2 regions of the Pseudomonas sp. NPDC090755 genome follow, and region 2 is predicted to be linked to the other one. Evidence: predicted binding sites of a transcription regulator. Region 2 holds the regulator's gene; the other holds the start of a gene.

Region 1 (7,549 bases), on a different contig from region 2:
GACGAACTGGGTCGCCAGGTTGCCGCTGATGGTGAAGAAGCCGGCTTCGCGCACCGAGTACATGATCGGCAACTGACGGCCCTTGAGCGGATCGCGCTCGTTGGACAGCAACTGGCAGATCATCTCCACCAGCGACACATTGCGGGCCATGAGGATGCTTTGCTGGCGGTAGGTGGGGAAGCACATGTCGGTGCGGTTCAGGGCCATGGCCTGACCTGCGCCGATGGCTTCCTCTCCCAGGCTCTGCATGTAGAAGGACATCTTCTTCTGCCGCTGGGCGACCACCATGCGGCTGTCGAACAGCCGGGTCTTGAGCATGGTGCGCATGCCTTCGCGCAGGATCTCGGGGCTGATGTCCTCGGCCCAGGGGCCCAAGGCATTGCCTTTATCGTCCAGCACCCGGATCAGGCTATAGGAGATATCGGCGGTATCAGCGGCTTCTACATCGACGGGAGGTTTACGGACCTGACCGGCATCGTTCAGACGCAGGTAGGAAAAATCAGTCTGGCAGCCTGGCCGGCCGGTAGGCTCGGGCACATGCAGACGCAGGGGGGCGTACTCGTTCATGCTTTTTTACGCTCGCTCTGTCTTGTGTTTTTGTTGAGCTTTGAAGCGGTCGCTACTCAAACCCCGGCTTGTGACCAGGGAGTCAGTCTTGCCCTACATGATATTCCGGCGCCTGAAGAATATTTTTCTCAAGTTCATTGCCTTTGCGCGGGCTTGCGGATAAACATTCCTTATAAAGACAAAAAACAGGTGAAATTCTCTCATGCGTAAACTGGATCGCACCGATATCGGCATTCTCAACAGCCTTCAGGAAAATGCCCGGATCACCAATGCCGAGCTGGCGCGCTCGGTCAACCTGTCGCCCACCCCCTGCTTCAACCGGGTCAAGGCCATGGAGGAACTGGGCGTGATTCGCCAGCAGGTGACCTTGCTGGCGCCGGAGGTGTTGGGGCTGGACGTCAATGTGTTCATTCATGTCAGTCTCGAGAAACAGGTGGAGCAGTCGTTGCACCGTTTCGAGGAAGAGATCGCCGAACGCCCGGAGGTCATGGAGTGCTACTTGATGACCGGCGACCCGGACTACCTGCTGCGGGTGTTGCTGCCGAGCATCCAGGCACTGGAGCGTTTTCTCGACTACCTGACCCGCTTGCCCGGGGTGGCCAACATCCGCTCCAGCTTTGCCCTCAAGCAGGTGCGCTACAAGACCGCGTTGCCGTTGCCGGCCAATGGCCTGACCTTGCCGGGGTGACGTTGTCGAAAATAACGATCAAACCCGGGTCGAGGTGCTTGAAATTCCGAACGCCCGGTGCCTATGTTGTAGCTGTCGCCGTACACGGCATGCGAAAACAACAAGGATAGCGTCATGACGACCAGTGGCCAGTGCTCCCTCGCCGAACGATTGAATGGCATCGATGAAGTCGAGTGCGTCACGCCCGACCTCAACGGCATACCGCGCGGCAAGGTCATGACCGCTGCGGGCTTTCTCGAAGGCCGGCGCTTGCAGATGGCCCGTGGAGTGCTGTTGCAGTGCATCATGGGCGGCTACCCGCCCGCCCGTTTCTATGGCAGCGATGATGGCGACCTGGCCCTGGTGGCCGACGCCCAGCAGATCCACCGCCTGCCCTGGAGCGACGAGCCTCGCGCCCTGGCGATTTGTGATGCGGTCGAATTGAATGGAGACAGTTCAGGCCTGTCGACCCGTGGCCTGCTCAAGGCGGTGATCGCCCGTTATGCCGCCCGTGGTCTGGCACCGGTAGTGGCCACTGAGCTGGAGTTTTTCGTCTTCGCCCCCAACAGCGACCCGACCCAGCCGTTCCTGCCACCTGTAGGCAAGGACGGCCGCCGTGAAGAGGGGTACTCGGCGTTCAGCGTCAGCTCCAACAACGGCCTGCGTCCTTTCTTCACCGAGGTGTATCGCTGCATGGCGGCCCTGGGGTTGCCCCGCGATACCTTCATGCACGAGATGGGTGTCAGCCAGTTCGAGATCAACCTGCTGCATGGCGACCCGCTGCTGCTGGCCGACCAGACCCTGCTGTTCAAGCACCTGCTCAAGGAAGTCGCCCTCAAGCACGGCCTGACCGTGGTGTGCATGGCCAAGCCGCTGGCGCATACGCCGGGCAGTTCCATGCACATCCATCAAAGCGTGGTGGAGATCGACAGCGGGCGTAATGTGTTCAGCGATGCCGCCGGCAAGCCGACCGCAACCTTCCACCATTTCATCGGTGGTCTGCAGGCGTGCATGGCCGACTTCACCGCGCTGTTCGCCCCCAACGTCAACTCCTACCAACGCCTGTGCCATCCCTACGCCTCGCCCAACAACGCCTGCTGGTCCGAAGACAACCGCGCCGCCGGCCTGCGTATTCCGGCAAGCGCTGCGGTGGCGCGGCGGGTGGAAAACCGTCTGCCAGGTGCCGACACCAACCCTTACCTGGCCATTGCCGCCAGCCTTGCCGCAGGCCTGTACGGTATCGAACAGCAACTGCAACCGACGCCGGCGATCCAGGGTGAATTCGAGGTGCCGGATCATTTGAGCCTGCCCTGTACCTTGCATGCCGCGCTCGAGCGTCTGAAACGCAGCGAACTTGCACGGGAGTTGTTCGGCAAGGAATTCATCGATGGCTACATCGCCACCAAGACCCTGGAGCTGAGCAGCTTCTTCGATGAAATCACCCCGTGGGAGCGCCGTGTGCTGGCAGCGCAGGCCTAGCCTTTTTTTACGCCCCAGGTCTGCAGCAGCGCTAATTTCACTTATGCTTTCAAGCAGTTTTTCCACCTGCTCAAGGAGCCCTACGGGACGCTGATGCGACAGATCTGGAAGTCTTTTCGCGCGCTGTATTTCGCTGCGCTGATGATGTTGATCGGCTCCGGCTTGTTGAGTACCTACCTGGCCCTGCGCCTGGCTGCCGATCATGTCGATAGCCTTTGGGTCGGTGCACTGATGGCGGCCAACTACTTCGGTCTGGCCCTGGGCGGCAAGATCGGCCACCGGCTGATTGCCCGGGTCGGGCACATCCGTGCCTATGCCGCCTGTGCCGGGATCGTCGGCGCGGCGGTGCTCGGGCACGGGATGGTCAGTTGGTTGCCGGCCTGGCTGGTGCTGCGGGTGATCGTCGGCCTGGGGATGATGTGCCAGTACATGGTCATCGAGAGCTGGCTCAACGAGCAGGCCGATGCCAAGCAGCGGGGCGCCGTGTTCAGCGGCTACATGATCGCGTCCTACCTGGGCCTGGTGCTCGGCCAGCTGATCCTGGTCGCCCATCCGCAGCTCGGACCGGAACTTCTGATGCTGGTCGCCATGTGCTTTGCCCTGTGCCTGGTGCCGGTGGCGCTGACCCGGCGCATTCACCCGGCGGCATTGCGTCCGGCGCCGCTGGATCCGCGCTTCTTCATCAAGCGGGTGCCACAGTCGCTCAGTACCGTGCTGGGCTCGGGGCTGATTGTTGGCTCCTTCTATGGCCTGGCTCCCCTGTACGCGGCCAAGCAGGGGCTGAGTACCGAACAGGTCGGTCTGTTCATGGGCTGCTGCATCTTCGCCGGCCTGCTGGTGCAGTGGCCGCTGGGCTGGTTGTCGGACCGCTACGACCGCGCGGTGCTGATCCGTAGCGTGGCCATCGGCCTGGCAATTGTCGCCTTGCCCTTGGCGATCATGCCAGTGGTGCCGCTGGTGGTGTTGTTTGCCGCCGGGTTCGCCGTGTCGTTGCTGCAGTTCTGCCTGTATCCGCTGGCGGTGGCCTTTTCCAACGACCATGTCGAGAGCGAGCGGCGGGTGTCACTCACCGCCATGCTGCTGGTGACCTACGGTGTCGGCGCCAGTATCGGGCCGCTGGTGGCGGGGGTGCTGATGAAGGTACTGGGCACCCAGATGCTCTACGCCTTCTGCGCGTTCTTCGCCCTGGTGCTGGTGTGGAGGATTCGTCCGAAAGCAGTGACCGGCCTGCACCAGGTCGACGATGCACCGCTTAACCACGTGGCCATGCCGGCGGCCGGTTCGCCGCTGTCGGCAGCGCTGGACCCACGGGTCGATGAGCAGGTCGTGCAGGAGCAGATGCAGGCGCCAGTGGCCGCCGAGGACACCGAGGCGGAAGACGAACAGGTGGAAGAAGAGGGTGATGCGGGTGAGTCGGGGGAAAAACCGGCACCGGTGTGATGCCGCTGCCGGCAGGCTGCGATCGATCGCAGCCTCGTTCCTCGGCAGCGGCTACACCTCAGTAGTCGTCTTTATCGAAACGCCGCGCTTCACGTTGCAGCTGATACACGAAGGTCTCGACCTTGCGCTGCATCTGTCCGCTGATGTTGTGGAAGCGCACGCCGGCGAAGGTGGTGTTGAAGCGCTCTTCGAAATGCAGGTGGCGCAGTTCCACTTCAACCTGGGTCAGGCCCAGTGGCGTACCGGTGGCGAACTTCTCGTACACCTGGCCCAGTTGCAGGCGCTCTTCGACATTCCCTTCAAAGCGCAGCTTGCAGCCGGTGGCGGAGATGTCCAGCAGTTTGCCACGCAGCTCACCCTTGCCCTTGAGCTTGTCGCCATCGAGCTTGATGTCGACCAGTTGCGACAGCTTCAGCGCAGCACGGAAGGCATTGCGCCGCTGGTGATAGGCCACCTCGGTCGGCAACGCGCCACGGTAGCAGCGGTGGCCGTCGACCTCGCTGATGGTCTGCGGGGTGTTGCATTCCCAGGCAATGCGCACGCCGTCATGAAAGCCCTCGACCCGGAACGGCTCGCCATTCTCGAGAAAGCGCTCGCCGTCGCGGGGCACCATTTCGTCCAGCGACAGGCGATTGCCTTCGCGGTCGACATCGACCACATAGCTCTGGAAGCGCTGGCTGCGTTCGTGGAAGGTGATGATCAGCGGGTCATGGCTCTCTTGCAGTGACCGCAAGTTGGCGGCAATTTCCAAAGGGGTGGTCAGCACCTTCGGAGGCTGCGGAGCTTCTGCTTCATTCAACACGGGTAGTCAATCTCCAGGCAAAAACGACACACGCAATTAACGGCATTTTGCCAGTATGTTCCGTGCCTTGATACAGGGAATCAAGCCTGACTAAGCGCCCGTGGCTTGGCAAGGGGGGAGGTCGAGCCGCGGCTGTCATACAGCGACGGTGATTCGCCACCCATGAGGATTCTCAGCTGGTTGGCCGTGGCGCCTTGCTGGATCTGGATCAGCTGGCCGTTGCGCGCATTGAGCGCCTGGCACTCGGCGAGCAGTTTGCCCAGGGCATCCAGTTGTTGCAGGAGCCGCTCGCCCGCCTGCGAGTGGCTGGCCAGTTGTACGACACCGTCACGGTCCTGGCTCAGGCCGAGGCTGGCGAGCAGTTCGCTGCGCCGCCGACCTTGCTGATCGAGAAGAATCACCAGCGACTGCTTGCGCGCGAGGATGTCTTCCAGCAGCGGCATGTCGCGGCCGTGCAGGGCAATCGACTCGGTCTGCAGCAATTCGAGCAGTTGTTGCGCTGGCGCAAAATCGTCTTCGATCAGTTGCAGCAGGGTAATGTCGTGCATGGCTGGCTCTTGGTTTCCGGCGTCCTGAAGTCAGCGCGCCTGGGGCTAGCGCTGGGCTTCGAAATCTAGCAGTTTGCTGGCAACGCGGTTGCTGTCGACCTGGTAGCTGCCGTTGGCGATGGCCTGTTTCAACTCCGCCACCCGGGCGCTGTTGACAACCGGCTGCTCGCGCAGCTTGTCAGTGACCTGTTGCAACTGCTGGGCCTCTTGGCTGAGGTGTACGGTTTCGCCGCTGGCGCTGCCCTGAACGACACTGTCGCTCTTGGCCGCGGCATTGCTGGCGGTGCTTTCCTGGCTGTTGCCAGTGCGCACGCCGCCGGCAACCGACGGAGAGTTATTCAAACGACTGAAGTCGATGACCATGATCAAAAAACCTCTGGGTATTTGGACGCTTGCCTTGTTTTCGGCCAACCCGAAAGAAACTTTAGGCGCAATTGCACGGCAATCTGCACGGCAGGCTCAAGCGCTGGGCTCCCAATCGGACACAGTTTAGGAAAAGCGCTTGCCGATCGCCAGGGTTGTTCGCAGGTCTGCTGTCTACATGGCCACTTCCACCTGTCCCGGCCCTGTGACCCTGGCCTTGACCACGCGTTTTGAATTGAGGTTGCGCACCCTGATCTGTTCGCTCTGGCCGCCCTTGCTCAGGGCTTCGCCCGGCATGCGCACGCTGAGGCTGCCGCTGCGGGCGGTGATGACCACCTGATCGCCCTTGCGGATGACGTCGGCCTGCTCCAGGTGCTGGGGTGTCAGCACCTGGTCCATGACCGTCGGTCGGATAACCTTGAAGCCGATGGCCTGGTCCAGGCTGGACAGGAAACCCTGGTTCAGCGTGCCGACGTCACGCTCGCGCAGGATGACATCCTGCTCGCCGACAATGCTCTCGCGCTTGAGCGGGCGAGCCACGGTCACCACATTGCGAAACAGGCGGACCTGGGCCGGTACGAACACGGTCCAGGGGGCGGCGCCTTCGCAGCGAACCCGCACGGTGACGCGTCCCAGTGGCTGTGCCGGGCTTTCCAGGCTGGCATCCAGCTGCCGGTCGCAAAGCGGCATGCGCAGACGCGGATCGAGGGTGTTGACCTGGATTTCGTAGCGGCCTTCGGTCTGGCTGCTGGCCAGATAATCTTCAACGGTGAATTCAAGAAACCCCTGGGTGACACCGATAAGCTGTTCAGGCAAGGTGAACGCGTCAGCCAGGGTTCGAACGCCAGGAACCAGCAGGCCCAGCGCAGCAAGGAGGCCGGGCAGTTGGCGGGTCAGGCGTCGGAAAAATGTCGTTTTCATGTTCATGCGATTAAAAAAAGCAAAGCGCGTGCCGACTGGGTACGTGGCTCGAAGCGTTTGGTGAAGGAGTCTGGCATGGCGGGTGTAATGGATTCGGTGAACCAGCGCACGCAACTGGTGGGGCAGAACCGCCTGGAGCTGCTGCTGTTTCGCCTCAATGGCGATCAGTTGTACGGGATCAACGTGTTCAAGGTGCGGGAGGTACTGCAGTGCCCATCGCTGACCGTGATGCCCAGGTCCAACCCGGTTGTGCGCGGTGTCGCGAATATCCGAGGAGCAACCATCCCGATCCTGGATCTGGCGATGGCGACCGGCATGCCCGGTCTGCGTGAAGAGACCAGCAACAGCTTCGTGATCATCACGGAGTACAACACCAAGACCCAGGGTTTTCTGGTGCACTCGGTGGAGCGCATCGTCAACATGAACTGGGAGGAGATCCATCCGCCACCCAAGGGCACCGGGCGCGATCACTACCTGACCGCGGTGACCCGGGTCGACGGCAAGATGGTCGAGATCATCGACGTGGAGAAGATCCTCGCCGAAGTGGCACCGACTTCCGAATCGATCTCCGAAGGCGTGGTCGATGCCGAGGTGCAGGACAAGGCAGTGCTGTTGCGGGTGCTGACGGTCGATGACTCGTCGGTGGCACGCAAGCAGGTCAGTCGTTGCCTGCAGACCGTCGGGGTCGAAGTGGTGGCGCTCAATGATGGTCGCCAGGCGCTGGACTACCTGCGCAAGCTGGTGGATGAGGGCAAGCGGCCG
Region 2 (7,549 bases):
CAGCGCCACCGGCCCACCAGTGGAGGTGCCTATGGCCACCAGCTTGTACGGCTTGCGCTTGGGCGCCGGCGAGGTCGCGGCCGCTGCACGCACCGGCGCGCTGGCGCGCGGCGCGGGGCTGGTGCCCAGGCTGCTGACGCTCGGCGCTGGGTGCGCGGCCGGCTGCGGTGCCGGCGCGGGACTGGCGTAGGCACTGGAGCGACGGTTGCTGCGGGAAATGGTATGGACCTTTTCGCACAACAGCTGCTTGACCTTCTCCGGATTGCGGGAGATGTCTTCGAAGTTCTTCGGCAGGTAATCGACGGCCCCGGCATCCAGGGCATCGAGGGTTACCCGCGCGCCTTCGTGGGTCAGCGAGGAGAACATCAACACCGGGGTCGGGCAACGCTGCATGATGTGACGCACAGCGGTGATGCCATCCATCATGGGCATTTCGTAGTCCATGGTGATGACATCGGGCTTGAGCGACAGTGCCTGGTCGATCGCTTCCTTGCCGTTGGTCGCGGTGCCCACGACCTGGATAGTCGGGTCCGCTGAAAGAATTTCCGAGACACGGCGGCGGAAGAAACCGGAATCATCCACCACCAGGACCTTGACTGCCATAAACACTCCATTAGGGGGCGCGGCGTGCGGGCCGCGCCACCAGAATCAAATACGCCGGGCAGCGTAACGCTTGAGCATGCTCGGTACGTCGAGGATCAGCGCAATGCGCCCGTCACCGGTGATGGTGGCGCCCGACATGCCCGGCGTGCCCTGGAGCATCTTGCCCAGCGGCTTGATGACCACTTCTTCCTGGCCCACCAGTTGATCGACGACGAAGCCGATCCGCTGGGTGCCCACCGAAAGGATCACCACGTGGCCCTCGCGCTGCTCTTCATGAGCGGCGGAACTGACCAGCCAACGTTTGAGGTAGAACAACGGCAAGGCCTTGTCGCGCACGATCACCACTTCCTGGCCGTCGACCACGTTGGTGCGCGACAGGTCCAGGTGGAAGATCTCGTTGACGTTGACCAGCGGGAAGGCGAAGGCCTGGTTGCCGAGCATGACCATCAGGGTCGGCATGATCGCCAGGGTCAGCGGCACCTTGATGACGATCTTCGAGCCCTGGCCCTTGGCCGAGAAAATGTTGATCGAGCCGTTGAGCTGGGAAATCTTGGTTTTCACAACGTCCATGCCCACGCCACGACCGGACACGTCGGAGATCTCGGTCTTGGTCGAGAAACCCGGGGCGAAGATCAGGTTGTAGCAGTCCGACTCGCTCAGGCGATCGGCCGCATCCTTGTCCATCAGGCCCTTCTCTACCGCCTTGGCGCGCAGCACGTTGGGATCCATGCCCTTGCCGTCGTCGGAAATCGACAACAGGATATGGTCGCCTTCCTGCTCGGCCGAGAGCACCACCTTGCCACCCCGGGCCTTGCCCGACGCTTCGCGTTCTTCAGGGGTTTCGATGCCGTGGTCGACGGCGTTGCGCACCAGGTGCACCAACGGGTCGGCCAGGGCCTCGACGAGGTTCTTGTCCAGGTCGGTTTCTTCACCGACCAGTTCCAGGTTGATCTCTTTCTTCAACTGCCGGGCCAGGTCACGAACCAGGCGCGGGAAGCGCCCGAAGACCTTCTTGATCGGCTGCATGCGGGTCTTCATCACCGCGGTCTGCAGGTCGGCGGTGACCACGTCCAGGTTCGACACGGCCTTGGACATGGCCTCATCGCCGCTGTTCAGGCCCAGGCGCACCAGGCGGTTACGCACCAGCACCAGTTCGCCGACCATGTTCATGATCTCGTCCAGGCGCGCGGTATCGACCCGCACGGTGGTTTCCGCTTCGCTGGCGGCCTTGTCGGCAGCCGGGGCGGCCTGTCGGGCCGGCGCGGGCGCAGCCGCCTTGGTCGGGGCGGCGGCAGGCACTGGTGCGGCGGCAGGCTTGGCCGCAGCCGGTGCGGGTGCAGGTGCGGGCTTTGCAGCTACAGCCGCAGTTGCAGCCGGAGCAGCGGCAACGCTGTCGGGCGCGAACTTGCCCTTGCCGTGCAGTTCATCGAGCAGCGCTTCGAACTCGTGCTCGGTGATGTGATCGTCAGCAGCGGCCGGCGCCGACGCCTGGGCCGGTGCCGCAGCCGCGGGCAAGGCGTCGACGGCGAAGGTACCCTTGCCATGCAACTGGTCGAGCAGCGCCTCGAACTCGTCGTCGGTGATCTCGTCGCTATCACTCTGGGCGGCCACGGGCGCAGGCGCCGGAGCAGCCAGCCCCTCGGGAGCGAACTGGCCCTTGCCGTGCAATTGGTCGAGCAGCGACTCGAACTCGGCGTCGGTGATTTCGTCGCTGGCGGCGGCAGGTGCCTGCACCTGTGCTTCAGCTTCGGCCTTGACCGCGTTGAGCGAGTCGAGCAACTGTTCGAATTCAGTGTCGGTGATGTCTGCTTCGGCTTGCGCCTCGGGCGCGGCCTCGACCACCGGCTCAGGCGCCGGTGCCTGCTCGGCGCCACCCGGCTCGGCCAGGCGCGACAGCGCCGCCAGCAGCTCAGGGGTGGCCGGGGTGATCTCACTGCGCTCGCGCACCTGGCCGAACATGCTGTTGACCGTGTCCAGGGCTTCCAGGACCACGTCCATCAGCTCGGCGTCGACGCGACGTTCACCCTTGCGCAGGATGTCGAAGACGTTCTCGGCGATATGGCAGCACTCCACCAACTCGTTGAGCTGGAGGAAGCCGGCGCCCCCTTTTACAGTGTGAAAACCGCGAAAGATCGCATTGAGCAGGTCGGCATCATCGGGACGGCTTTCCAGCTCGACCAGTTGCTCGGACAGTTGCTCAAGAATCTCGCCGGCTTCTACCAGAAAATCCTGGAGGATTTCTTCATCGGCGCCGAAGCTCATTAAACGTGCTCCCTAAAAACCCAGACTGGACAGCAGATCGTCGACATCGTCCTGACCGGACACGACGTCTTCACGCTTATCGGCATGAATCTGCGGACCTTCACCCCGAGTCGGATGTTTTTCTTGATCTTTTTCAGCACGCAGCTGCTGGTGGTCATGTTCGATACCGGCAAAACGGTCGACTTGACTGGCCATCAGCACGAGCTTGAGCAGATTGCTTTCTACTTCGGTGACCAGCGCGGTGACGCGCTTGATCACCTGACCGGTGAGGTCCTGATAGTCCTGAGCCAACAGAATGTCGTTGAGGTGGCCGGCGACCTTGCGGTTACCCGCCTCGCTGCGCGTCAGGAAACTGTCGACGCGCCGGGCCAGCTCGCGAAACTCAGGCGCCGCCACTTCGCGGCGCATGAAGCGCTGCCAGTCGACACTCAAGGCCCGGGCTTCGTCGCTCAGCTCGTTGAGTACCGGCGTGCTGGCCTCGACCAGGTCCATGGTGCGGTTGGCCGCACCCTCGGTCAGCTTGACCACATAGGACAGGCGCTCGGTGGCGTCGGTGATCTGCGACACTTCCTCGGCCTGCGGCATGTGCGGGTCGATCTGGAAACTGACGATCGCGCTGTGCAGCTCGCGGGTCAGTTTGCCGACTTCCTGGTACAGGCCACGGTCTCGGGTCTGGTTCAGCTGATGGATCAGTTGCACCGCGTCGCCGAATTTGCCTCGCTCAAGGCTGTCGACCAGCTCCTGGGCATGTTTTTTCAGCGTCGACTCGAACTCGCCCAAGGATGAATGTGATTGCTCCATAGCGCCCCCGTGGCGAGTCTTAGCTGTTCACGCGCTCGAAGATCTTCTCGATCTTTTCTTTGAGCACCTGTGCGGTGAACGGCTTGACCACATAGCCGTTGACGCCGGCCTGGGCCGCTTCGATGATCTGCTCGCGCTTGGCCTCGGCAGTCACCATCAGCACCGGCAGGTGCTTGAGGCGTTCATCGGCGCGCACTTTGCGCAGCAGGTCGATACCGGACATGCCAGGCATGTTCCAGTCGGTCACGAGGAAATCGAAATGACCGCTTTCGAGCATCGGCAACGCGGTGTTGCCGTCATCGGCTTCCTGGGTGTTGGTGAAGCCCAGGTCGCGCAGCAGGTTCTTGATGATCCGCCGCATCGTCGAGAAATCGTCGACGATGAGGATTTTCATGTCTTTGTTCAATTAGACCTCCAAGCAGTCTTAGACGCGCTCAGCGCTGAACGCGCATTCAATCAATTCGGGTAATGCATTTCGCGACTGCATCGAACCTGCGTTCAACGCGCCCGCCATTCTCCCAGGCGACTGCGCAGACGCGCCGCGCACTGGCTGTGCAACTGGCTGACACGTGACTCGCTGACCCCCAGCACCTCGCCGATTTCCTTGAGGTTCAGCTCCTCGTCGTAATACAGCGCCAGTACCAGACGCTCGCGCTCCGGCAGGTTGGCAATGGCCTCGGCCAGGGCCTTCTGAAAGCGCTCGTCTTCCAGGTCGCGCGAAGGCTCGAGCTGGGCACTGGCGCCATCCTCGTGCAGGCCTTCATGTTCGCCGTCCTGCAACAGGTCGTCGAAGCTGAACAGGCGGCTGCCCAGGGTGTCGTTCAGAATCCCGTAGTAATCATCGAGACTCAATTGGAGTTCGGCAGCAACCTCGTGATCTTTAGCATCGCGGCCGGTTTTTGCTTCAATGGCGCGAATCGCGTCACTGACCATGCGGGTGTTGCGGTGCACCGAACGCGGTGCCCAGTCGCCCTTGCGCACTTCATCGAGCATTGCCCCGCGGATCCGGATACCGGCATAGGTTTCGAAACTGGCACCCTTGCTCGCGTCGTACTTGTTGGCGACTTCGAGCAGGCCGATCATCCCGGCCTGGATCAGATCCTCCACCTGCACACTGGCCGGCAAGCGCGCCAGCAAGTGGTAGGCGATGCGCTTGACCAGGGGCGCGTAGCGCTCGATCAATTCGTATTGGGCATCGCGTGAAGCCTTGCAGTACATCCGGTATCCGCTGGCATTCATAGCACAGGTCCCGCACTCGTCGGCTGCACCAGGCGCTCGACGAAAAACTCAAGGTGGCCACGCGGGTTGGCAGGCAGCGGCCAGCTGTCGACCTTCTGGGCAATGGCCTTGAACGCCAGCGCGCACTTGGAGCGCGGGAAGGCTTCATAGACCGCACGCTGCTTCTGCACCGCCTTGCGCACGCATTCGTCGTACGGCACCGCGCCGACGTATTGTAGGGCCACGTCCAGGAAACGATCCGTGACCTTGGTCAACTTGGCGAACAGGTTGCGCCCTTCCTGCGGGCTCTGCGCCATGTTGGCCAGGACGCGGAAACGGTTCATGCCGTAGTCGCGGTTGAGCAGTTTGATCAGCGCGTAGGCGTCGGTGATGGAGGTGGGCTCGTCGCACACCACCAGCAGCACTTCCTGGGCCGCGCGCACGAAGCTGACTACCGAGTCACCGATACCCGCAGCGGTGTCGATCACCAGCACATCGAGGTTGTCGCCGATTTCGCTGAAGGCCTGGATCAGACCGGCGTGCTGGGCCGGCGCCAGGTGCACCATGCTCTGGGTGCCGGAGGCAGCCGGCACGATGCGCACGCCGCCCGGCCCCTGCAACAACACGTCGCGCAGTTCGCAGCGGCCTTCGATCACATCGGCCAGGGTCCGTTTCGGGGTCAGGCCCAGCAGAACGTCGACGTTGGCCAGACCCAGGTCGGCGTCCAGCAGCATGACCCGACGGCCAAGCTCTGCCAACGCCAATGACAGGTTTACCGACACGTTGGTCTTGCCGACGCCACCTTTGCCGCCAGTTACGGCGATCACCTGTACGGGATGCATGCTACCCATGTTTGTTCATTACCTTGTCTTGCTTAGACCGAGGCCACATGAACGGCTGCGCTTTCAACACCTGAAAAATGCATGGCAGACCATCTATGCAGATACTTTGCAACGTCTTCACAATCACCTCAGCCGACACGTTTGCCGGAGCTGTGGTAGAGATCAGCGAACATATCGGCCATGGCCTCTTCGCTGGGCTCGTCCTGCATCTGCACGCTCACGGCGCGGCTGACCAGCTGGTGGCGGCGCGGCAAGTGCAGATCGTCAGGAATGCGTGGCCCGTCAGTAAGATAGGCCACTGGCAGTTCATGACTGATGGCCAGGCTCAGGACTTCGCCCAGGCTGGCCGTTTCATCGAGTTTGGTCAGGATGCACCCGGCCAGTCCGCAGCGCTTGTAGCTGTGGTAGGCGGCGGTGAGCACCTGCTTCTGGCTGGTCGTTGCCAGCACCAGGTAATTCCTGGCGGCAATGCCGCGACCGGCAAGGGTCTCCAGCTGCATGCGCAGGGCCGGGTCGCTGGCCTGCAGGCCGGCGGTATCGATCAGCACCACGCGCTTGCGCAGCAGCGGCTCCAGCGCCTGGGCCAGGGACTGGCCCGGGTCGACGTGGGTCACCGAAACGTTGAGGATCCGCCCCAGGGTCTTGAGCTGCTCCTGGGCACCGATGCGGAAACTGTCCATGCTCACCAGGGCCAGGTTCTGCGCGCCGTACTTGAGCACGTAACGCGCCGCGAGCTTGGCCAGGGTCGTGGTCTTGCCCATGCCGGCCGGGCCGACCATGGCAATCACCCCGCCCTCTTCGATCGGCTCGATTTCCGGCACCTCGATCCGCCGTGCCAGGTGCGCGAGCAGCATGCGCCAGGCATGGCGCTGCTCATCGATACCGACGGTCTGGTCGAGCAGTTCGCGCGCCAGCGGACCGGACAGGCCGATACGCTGCAGGCGCCGCCAGAGGTTGGCCTGTTGCGGCTGGTTGCCTTGCAGCTGGCTCCAGGCCAGGGAGCCGAGTTGAACTTCGAGCAGCTCGCGCAGACCGCTGAGCTCCGAGCGCATGGCATCGAACAGGCGTGGGTCGACCGGCGCGGCAGGCGCAACAGCCGGGGCGACAGGCTCGTCGACATGAGGCTCGACCAAAGGCTCCGAGGCGGTCAGCGGCAGCCCGGCAAACAATTGGCGGTTGCCGTCCTCGCTTTCGCTGCGACTGCCGAGTTCGGCCTGGGCGGTGACGATGCGCGACTGGGTCTTGCGCAGTTCGACTTCGAGCTCGACATTCGGAACCCGTGGCGCCAGGGCGGACAGCTTGTAGTCCAGCGCAGCCGTCAGCTCGACACCGCCAGCAATCCGTCGGTTGCCGATGATGGCGGCGTCAGCCCCCAGCTCATCTCGAACCAGCTTCATGGCCTGACGCATATCGGCGGCGAAAAAACGCTTAACTTGCATAACCCACTACCTCAGCCGTTGGGGCCTACTGTGGCAACGATGGTGACTTGCTTGTTGTCAGGTATTTCCTGATACGCCAAAACATGCAAATTCGGTACAGCCAGGCGGCCGAAGCGCGACAGCATTGCCCGTACCGGTCCTGCGACCAGGAGGATCGCCGGCTGCCCCTGCATCTCCTGACGCTGGGCCGCTTCGATCAACGAACGCTGAAGCTTTTCGGCCATGCTCGGCTCCAGAAGAACACCGTCTTCCTGACCTTGCCCGGCCCTTTGCAGACTATTGAGCAAAATCTGTTCCAACCTTGGCTCAAGGGTGATCACAGGCAGCTCGGACTCAACGCCGACAATGCTTTGCACGATGGCGCGACACAATCCGACGCGCACC

Evidence for each region. Region 2 encodes FliA, which starts transcription of late flagellar genes. Its sites were predicted from a motif close to CTAAAGTTTNNNNNNNNNNNGCCGNTAA; they were not measured.
Region 1: a site for FliA is predicted at 5,904-5,931, ahead of flgM (flagellar biosynthesis anti-sigma factor FlgM). Genes of this name have one in related genera too.

What each region holds. Positions count from the first base shown of each region.
Region 1 is NZ_JBIVXC010000010.1:188,702-196,250, forward strand. It holds gene ACIQUS_RS16650 (3-methyl-2-oxobutanoate dehydrogenase (2-methylpropanoyl-transferring) subunit alpha) at 1-567, opposite strand, end outside; gene bkdR (Bkd operon transcriptional regulator BkdR) at 770-1,255, shown strand; gene ACIQUS_RS16660 (glutamine synthetase family protein) at 1,472-2,713, shown strand; gene ACIQUS_RS16665 (MFS transporter) at 2,807-4,153, shown strand; gene ACIQUS_RS16670 (flagellar brake protein) at 4,212-4,955, opposite strand; gene ACIQUS_RS16675 (flagella synthesis protein FlgN) at 5,036-5,503, opposite strand; gene flgM (flagellar biosynthesis anti-sigma factor FlgM) at 5,549-5,866, opposite strand; gene flgA (flagellar basal body P-ring formation chaperone FlgA) at 6,041-6,793, opposite strand; gene ACIQUS_RS16690 (chemotaxis protein CheV) at 6,863-7,549, shown strand, end outside.
Region 2 is NZ_JBIVXC010000014.1:7,570-15,118, reverse strand. It holds gene ACIQUS_RS19340 (chemotaxis response regulator protein-glutamate methylesterase) at 1-603, opposite strand, end outside; gene ACIQUS_RS19335 (chemotaxis protein CheA) at 649-2,865, opposite strand; gene ACIQUS_RS19330 (protein phosphatase CheZ) at 2,878-3,666, opposite strand; gene ACIQUS_RS19325 (chemotaxis response regulator CheY) at 3,686-4,060, opposite strand; gene fliA (RNA polymerase sigma factor FliA) at 4,165-4,905, opposite strand; gene fleN (flagellar synthesis regulator FleN) at 4,902-5,735, opposite strand; gene flhF (flagellar biosynthesis protein FlhF) at 5,855-7,165, opposite strand; gene flhA (flagellar biosynthesis protein FlhA) at 7,177-7,549, opposite strand, start outside.